DNA from 2 places in the Romboutsia sp. 1001285H_161024_C4 genome. Region 2 is predicted to be linked to the other one. Evidence: riboswitches for the same ligand, from Rfam matches in the RefSeq annotation. Region 2 holds a riboswitch; the other holds the start of a gene.
What was found. Region 2 has a riboswitch for cyclic di-GMP ahead of I1959_RS01295 (flagellar basal body protein). Riboswitches for the same ligand answer to the same signal wherever they lie in the genome.
Positions count from the first base shown of each region.

Region 1: another riboswitch for cyclic di-GMP. It lies ahead of I1959_RS03680 (cell wall-binding repeat-containing protein); the one in region 2 lies ahead of I1959_RS01295 (flagellar basal body protein).

Region 1 is NZ_JADNAJ010000002.1:25,087-29,772, forward strand. It holds gene I1959_RS03670 (cell wall-binding repeat-containing protein) at 1-959, shown strand, start outside; gene I1959_RS03675 (hypothetical protein) at 1,157-1,405, shown strand; cyclic di-GMP riboswitch class II at 1,640-1,723, shown strand; gene I1959_RS03680 (cell wall-binding repeat-containing protein) at 1,793-4,540, shown strand.
Region 2 is NZ_JADNAJ010000001.1:243,832-248,517, forward strand. It holds gene I1959_RS01290 (CDP-glycerol glycerophosphotransferase family protein) at 1-1,363, shown strand, start outside; cyclic di-GMP riboswitch class I at 2,247-2,328, shown strand; gene I1959_RS01295 (flagellar basal body protein) at 2,782-3,105, shown strand; gene flgC (flagellar basal body rod protein FlgC) at 3,110-3,514, shown strand; gene fliE (flagellar hook-basal body complex protein FliE) at 3,530-3,847, shown strand; gene fliF (flagellar basal-body MS-ring/collar protein FliF) at 3,870-4,686, shown strand, end outside.

The DNA of each region.
Region 1 (4,686 bases), on a different contig from region 2:
ATACACTATTAGTTGGATCATTAGCAGGAGATGATAGATTTGCTACTTCTATAAAAGTAAGTAAAGAAGGATTTGAAGATGGAACAGCTAATGCAGTAGTATTAGTTGGACAAGATGCAATAGTAGATGGATTAGCAGCATCACCATTAGCAGCTAAAGAAAAAGCTCCAATATTATTATCTCAAAAAGCAGGAGTAACTCCTGAAGTAGAAGCTGAAATGTTAAGAGTTCTTGGAATAAATGGATTAGCAGGAAAGACTATATACATAGTAGGTGGAGAGAGCCAAATATCTAAAGAAGCTGAAGCAAAATTAGCTAAATTAGGAACAAAAGTAGAAAGAATATCAGGAGATGACAGATATGCTACATCTTTAGCTATAGCTGAAAAAGTTGTAGAGGGAGAAAAAGCAGGAGCTGAAAAGCCTGCATTCGTAGTTGGTGGAAACGGTGAAGTAGATGCAATGAGTATAGCCGCATATGCTGCACAAACAAAATCTCCAATAGTAGTAACAAATAAAGCTGCTATAACTAAAGAAGCTAAAGAATTTATGGCTAAGAGAGATATGACAATAGTTGGTGGAACTAGTTCAGTATCTGATGAAGTTAAAGCTGAATTAGACGCTATGGATGATGTTAAAAACAATGTAGAAAGATTATCAGGAGCTGATAGACAAGGAACTAACGCTGCTGTTATAAACAAGTTCTATAATGATAAGACTACAAATGCATTTGTAGCTAAAGATGGATACGGAGTAGGAAAGAGCCATTTAATAGATGCTTTAACTGCAGCTCCTTTAGCAGGAAGCCAAAATGCTCCAATAGTATTAGCTACAAATAACTTATCAGTAGATCAAAAAGAAACTGCTGAATTAAAGTTAACAGGTGTTAAGAAGATAGTTCAAATAGGACAAGGAATAGCAAACACTGTAATAGAAAAGATAGTTGAAATAGTAAAATAATTAAAGTGTTAATATAGATAGAACCTACCTCATGAGAGGTAGGTTTTTTATTATAAAGCCTAAACAATAAATTAAATAACTGTTATGATATAATATATTCAATTAAATAATGTAACACAAAAGGGATTATATAAGGAAAAATTAAATGAGGGAAAAAGTATTACCTAGAAGAAAAAGATAATCCAAAAGCAAGTAACATGAAATTGGGATTAGAAGAAATAGTGATAGATGATGTAGTAGTTGGAGATAAGGTAACTACTATAAAAGGAAAGAATTTTACAGATAGTAGTCATGTGTACGTAAATGATAAGAAAGTAGAAACTAAAAGAATAGATTATGATACTTTAGAGATTGATAATGTAGATGGTATAAAAAAAGTATGTGTCAAGCAACTTGGTAGATATGATGGAGAACTTGGAAGCACAAATGAATATATCGTTAAATAAAAGAGCCTTAAATGGGCTCTTTTTTAATGAGTATAATGTAATATAATTAATTAGCATTAAAATAAAAATTAGGGGTACATATTTAGTATTATTAATGAAATAGTCGAATAAAATAAATAAATAATGTCGAAAAATAAGCGAAAATGTCGCTTGAAATAGGTTGATATCGAAATTATTATGAAATATAATGAATATGAATAAAAATTATTTATTAATAAAATAAATTTATTGTGAATCATATGCAGAAACGTTGAAATATAATCTGTACATGGGCACTTAGATTATATGGAGTTAGTAGTGCAACCGGCTAAATTTGATTCTAGGGGTATATCTAGAAATATTTTTAGTCTATTTTTATGAAAAAATATAAAAATAAGGAGATTAAAAATGAATAAACAAGCAGTAAAGTTTATTAAAACAAAAAAAGCATTAGCAATAGGGTTAACAGCTAGTATAGTATCTACAACATTAGCACCAACATTTGCAGATACAACTAAAGATAAAGTGTTAGCAGGGAATGACAGATACAAAACAGCAACAGCCGTATCTAATGAAGGATGGAAAAGTGCTAAAGAAGTAGTAATAGTAAATTCTAGTAAAGTAGCAGATGCACTTAGTGCAACACCATTTGCAACTCAAAAAGATGCACCAATACTTTTATCTAAAAAAGACACATTAGGGGAAGATACAAAGGCTGAATTAGCTAGATTAAAAGCAGAAAAAGTATATATAATAGGTGGAGAAAACTCAGTAAGCCCAAAAGTAGTAGAAGAATTAAAAGCTATGAACATAGCTGTTGATAGAATAAAAGGTGAAGATAGATACGATACTTCATTAGAAGTAGCAAAAGCTATAGATAAAGCTAAAAATATAGAAGAAGTAACAGTAGTAAGTGGAAATAAAGGACTTCCAGATGCTATAAGTGTAGCACCAGCAGTAGGGGATAAAAATATGCCAGTGATACTATCATCTACAGATAGCCTTGGAAAAAGTGAAGAATGGATAAAATCTCAAGGAATAAAAAAATCTTATGTAGTAGGTGGAGTAGTTAGCGATAAAGTAATGAACAAACTACCTAATGCAGAAAGAATAGCAGGAGAAGATAGACACGAAACAAATGCAAAAGTTATAGATAAGTTCTACAGTGATGTAGAAGTTGAAAATGTGTTCTATGCTAAAAGTGGAATGGGAAATGAAGATCATTTAGTAGATGCTTTAGCAGTTGGACCATTAGCAGCTAAGAAAGATTCACCAGTTGTAATACTTGGAAACAAATTACATACAGCACAAGAAGATGCAATAGCTAGAAAAAAAGTTAAAGAAATGGTACAAGTAGGACAAGGAATAAATGAAAACTCTAAAAAAGCATTAAAAGACACTCAAATAAGAGAAACTTTTGTAGTTAAGACAGTAGCTGAATTAGAAGAAGCTTTGAAGAAAGCTAATCATCACGATGTTATAGAATTTAGACCAACATCAACAATAACTCAGGATTTAACTATAAATAGTGACAAGCTTTTAGAAGTTAAATTCTTTGGAAAATATAGCGGAAAAATAACTGTTAAAGCTAGTAGATCTACTGTTGTTGTAGACAAAGATGCTACATTAAAAAATATTGTAGTTGAAGGAAGTGGAGTTGTAGTTGAAAACAACGGAACTATAGAAGGATTTAAACCAGCAGGTGATACAGTATTAGAAGGAAATAAACCAAACCCACCATCAACTGGAGGAGGCGGAGGAAGTACAACTCCAAGACCACCACAAGATACAACAAAGCCTCGTGTATTAAAATCAAATACAAATGAAAAAGCAGTAGTATTAGAGTTTAATGAAAATATAAATAGCAATGTAGATGATATATCAAAAGAAATAAGCGTAATATCAAAAAACGATGCTACTAGCAAAACAAGTATAGAGAAAACAGCATATATAAAAGAAAATAAATTAGTAGTATTATTTAGCGAAAAATTAGAACAAGGTAGTACTATAAAAGTAAATGCTGATGCTATAAAAGATGACAGTAACAACAAAAATGAAGCAATTGAAATAGAATATAAAGAGAATAAAGAATTAAAACTAGAAAATATAGAATTTAAAAAGGATATTCATAAAATAACTGAATATGGTGTATTTGTAAATCCTAGAACAGTTTTAGATGTAGAACAAGTAGGAGAGAATGATGTATATAAGCTAGATGGAGCTAATTTAACAACAGAATTTAGTGCTCTAGGTGATAAGGTATATTATGATGAAACTGGAAGAACAGTAAATACTGGTTTTGTAAACTTTACTGATGTGGTTGATCAAATTATATATATTGAAACAGGAGCAGAAGATAGTGGATACAATGAAGGTAAAGATATTGCACTAGGAAGATTTGAGCTATATGGAAACCTAGAAGATGGAAGTGTTAATCCTGGAATAGTAAATGCTGAAGTTGACTATGCAAGAGAACACAAGAAGTTAAACTCACTAACAATACCGAAAAATCAATACCCTGGTAATATAAACGTATATGTTGTAAAGCCAGATGTAAAGCCTCTTATTGAATCAAAATATGATCCAGGAGTAGTATTAAAAGAAGAACAAAAAATTATCGATAAGACTTCAATAGGCGTTGCTTCAATACCAAATATTACTGATATAGAGTCATTAAATTATACTATAACAAATCAACAAAAAAATATAAATGGAAATGTTATAAAGGATGATTTTGGAACATTAAATTCTATAGTTTTAAAAAAGGCTACAGAAAATGATGCTAAAGTTACTATAAAAGGATTAGATATTGTGACTCATATGGGTCAAAGTAATCAAAGAAGTAGTATCACTTACACTACATCTAACACGAGTCATAAAGGTATATTAGAAAAATATATAGGTGATAGAGTATTAGAAAAAACATCTACAGAATCAAGTGGAAAAATTAATTTAGATGGTCTAGATATAGATATACTTGGATTTGCAGAGTTTTTCAAAAAACAGAATATAGAGAATGAAAAATATCCAATGCCAGAAGGTACGGAGATAAAATATATAAATATGATATTTACTTTAGAAGTTAAAGTGGGTGAGAGAACTGAAACTGAAAAAGTAGGTATAATCTGGAATCCATTAGCAAAGGATGCACAATAATAGATTCAAATTAAAAATATATTAAGACAAAGAAGGGACATCATTGATGTTCCTTTTTTATTAAGAAATAATTATAAAAAAGTTCCAATTCTAACAATAAATGACAAAAAACGACAAAGTAAATATGTATAATATACCTTGGACTT
Region 2 (4,686 bases):
TATTAATACAGTTAAAAATAGCTTTGAAAACGCTAAAAAATGTGACGATAGACTTTATAATCTATCAAATAGTATATTAGAAAAATTAAAAAATCTAAATAAAACAAAAGATACAGATACACTTTATGATTGCCAAGAAATTATTAATATGATAAATGATATGATAGATATTATAAATAAAAATATTAAGGGAAAATATAATATTGTTTTTATGCCATACAATGCATCTATGTGGAATAGTCTTGAAAGTATTTGGAAAGAAGCTAAAGAAGATGAAAATTGTAATTGCTATGTAGTACCAATTCCATATTATAAGTTAATTTATAATAGAAATGGGAATATAGACGCTATATTTACATATGAAGGTGATATGTTGCCTAAATATGTACCTATTACTGATTATAAAACATTTGATTTAGAAAAAATTAGTCCAGATGTTATATATATACACAATCAATATGATGAATATAATAATGCTACTAGAGTAGATAGCAACTATTTTTCTTATAATTTAAAAAAATATACAGATATGCTAGTATATGTTACTTATGGAATATTAGGTACTTATCCAATTTCATTTTATAAAGATTTTTACTCATTTATAGGAACAAGAGAATTTGATAAAGTTGTTGTACAATCTTATGCATTTGCAGACATTGCAGAATATAGTGGGGTAGCTAGAGAGAAATTATTGCCTCTTGGGTCACCTAAATTTGATGCTTTAGTTAGTAGTCTAAAATCAAATACTACAAATGAATATTATAAAAATAAATTTAAAGGTAAAAAGGTATTTTTATGGACTACAAACTTAATGAAAGTTATAAATGGAAGAGATAAAGTATTAGATGAAGTTGAAGAAGTCTTTAATAAAATTAGAAATGATTTAAACTATGGATTAATATATAGACCTCACCCTCTAGAGCTTTCATATGTTAAATCAAGAGCCCCAGAATGCTATAAAAGATATAAAGAGTTATTAAGCTCAGCAAAAAATACAGAAAATATAATTATTGATAATTCACCTAGTTATTACGAAGCTTTTCAAATATCTGATGCACTAATAACAGATAGGTCTTCTGTATTAATTGAATATATGGCTACAGGAAAACCTGTTTTAATATATGACATAGAATTAAACAGAGAATACTATCATGAAAAAGTATTTGATATATTTTCTAATTATATAGTTGGTGAAGATGAAATGACTGTAGATAAATTTATAGATTTAGTAGTCAATAAAAAAGATTACAAAAAAGATAATAGAATTAATGCACTAAATACTGTTCTTTCAAATATTGATGGTAGTTGTGGAGAACAAGTTCACAAACATATAAAGCAGTGTATTGAAAATAATTATTTTTAAAATTTCACAATGATATTAAATACAAAAAGTCATGAATAACTTATTATATTAAGTAACTATTTTTACAAGACTTTTTGTATTTTATTATTAAAAATATTAAGTATTAATTAATACAGGTATATAAATTTAACTATAAGAGTATTTATAATAATTAATAGTTTTACACATATCCCGATAAGTTCATAAAATAAATCTAAATTAAAAGTAGTTAAATTACTACTAAAGTCTTTAATCATTTTTCAAAATTATGAATTTTTATAATATTATATGAACACAATATTAAATTTTCTTTAAAGAAAGAATAAATTTTAATGTTGCAAATGTTATAAAATTTATCTAAGTAAAAACTAACTTTAATATACATTTTATTACTATAATAAGCTTTGATTTATTAATAAGGTAGATAAGTATCATAAGAAATTTTATTAATATAATTGAGTATTAAATCAATATTTATATCAAAAATATCTTTAGGAACTAATATAGATATAAATAAAGTAAATTTTCTAATTTTAATATTTTGAATTTATAAATAAAACTACAGTCATAATTGAAAAAAATAGGAATATTATCTAAATTTATAATATTTATAAATTAATCTGAATAAGGATGTTTAAGTTAAAAATTTTTAGTGTTATAGAGTTTGTTATCTAATATATAATTTGTATTATTTTAATAAAAAATATAAAGTTCTAATTATATCAGCCGTATAATATAAAATAAAATTACACTTTGCGATTTAACCAATAAGTTTAAATATATTTTTAATATTAGTTTGAAAAAAAATAGTAAGAAAATACAAATAAAAACTTGATTAAATGGTAATTATACTATAATATTTAGTGTATGGAAAAAAATGTCGAAAAGTGTAAAAAAAGAACGAAAAACAAAATAGCAAGCTAGAGAAATCTAGTGACGCAAAACTATAGGAGCTAAAGTAGAAACTATGCTAGCCAGTTGCAAAAAACTGTGTGTTTTTGTTTTCGATATATAAGGTTTATAATTTTGGAGAATTATGAATAATATATAAATTATTTTGATTGTTTGTGTCCAAATTATGCATCTCTATTTATCGACGCTGATATTATATAACTCTCTTTAGAGTTATTTTTTTTTGAAGAAATAATATTTTAATAAATCTAATAATTCAATTAAATTATTAAAGTTCATTATGTATTTTACATTTTTTATTATAGGAAAAATTATGTAATAGTATAAATTATATAGAAAAAAATAAGTAAAAGTTTATAATTAAAATAGTAAAAAAATTAAATATAAGGAAACAAATAATAAATATATTGATTTAATTTTATATAAAAAATAATCAAATTCTAGCAATGATAGTATGCTATGTAGTATACAAAATTACTCTTTAGAGAGTGGTTTTTTGATTTATAAAATTAATGGAGGAGAGTAATATGGAAATCTATAATTTAATGAAAATGGGATTAGATGCTACACATTTAAGGAGTAATGCCATTGCAGAAAATATTGCTAACATAAATACTCCAGGGTATAAAAGAAAGTATGTTAGTTTCGAAGATACTTTGAAGAATAAACTAGAAATTCCTAGTATAAAGTTAAAGATTGATAAGGAATCTGTGGTCAGAGAAGATGGGAATAACGTTGATATTGAACATGAGAAGGTTAATCAAGCAGCTACGACATTAGAATATAATGCGTTAGTAAGTCTTACAAATATAAAAATCGCTATGACAAAAAGTATAATATCTGGGAGGTAAATAAATGAGTGTTTTTAGTGGTATGAGAATTAGTGCAAGTGGTCTGACAGCAGAACGTATGAGAATGGATATAATATCTTCAAATGTTGCTAATATGCAGACTACAAGAACTAAAAATGGAGGAGCATATAGGAGAAAAGTAGCTACCTTTGAAGAAAATTATGATGAAAAATTAGGGATGTTAGGAGTTAAAACAAAAAAGATTGAAGAAGATAAATCTCCTCTCAGAAAAATATATGAACCGAATCATCCTGATGCAGACAAAGATGGATATGTAGAATATCCAAATGTAGATTTATTAGCTGAAATGTCAGATCTTATAAGTGCATCGAGAGCTTATGAATCTAATGTAGATACTTTAAATGCTCAAAAAAATATGATATCTAAAGCTTTAGAGATAGGTAGATAGAAAGTAGGTGGTTAAATGACAGGAATAAGTAATATAAATATTAATTCTGATATATTCTCTAATGCTATTAATAATAAGACTACATATAAAGTTAAAGGAAATGAAAAGCCAGACAAGCAATTTGAAGATGTTATAAAGAATGCTATAGGTAAGGTAAATGATAGTATTATAAATTCAAATGAAAAGATAGAAGCGCTTATAAAAGGTGAAGATGTTTCTATGCATGATGTTATGCTATCAGCACAAGAATCTCAAATGTCAGTGCAACTTATGATTGAGATTAGAAATAAGTTATATGATGCTTACCAAGAAATTAATAGAGTGCAATTGTAATTCCTTAATAAGGAGCAGATAGATGAATTTTAAAGAGATAATAGAAAAAATAAAAGATTTTATAAAAACAAGAAAAGAAAAATTTAAGGAAATGAGAAAAGAAAAGAAAATAGCCATTATAGTTGGAGTGATTGCAATTATATTAGCTATAATATTTGGAATTAAGTATAAAAATGATAATAAATATGATGTTCTTTTCTCAGGTTTAGATTCAAATGATGCATCTGTTATAACTAAAGAACTAGAAAAAGAAAAAATTGAAACGAAAATAGAGGGCGATAGTATATATGTACCTAAAGATCAGGTAGATAAGTTAAGACTTGAACTATCTGGAAAAGTTTCAAATGGTTCTAAAGGATTTGAACTTATGGATGAAGGATCATCGTTAGGTCTTACAGATGAGGAATTTGAGGTAAAAAAACAAAGAATGATTCAAGGTGAACTAGAAAAAACTATAAAAACTTTTCCGCAAGTACAAGATGCAAGAGTTCATATAACAGAAGGTGAAGAATCTGTATTTGCTAAAGAGAGCATACCTGGAAAAGCAGCCGTTTATGTAGATTTAAATGTAGGAGAACAATTAAGTCAAGAACAAGTTAAATCTATAATATCTTTAGTATCCGCAAGTACACCAAATATACCGAAACAAAATGTTGAGGTAATCAACCAAAATATGGTCTTATTATCAGAAGGAATATTTGATGAAAATGGAAAAGCAAATTCTAGCGATAATTCTAATGGGATTGATATTGCAACTAAGGCAGAAAGAGATCTAGATAAAGGATTAGAAAGAGATATAGTTAGATTACTTGAACCTATATTTGGAGTAGGAAAAGTAA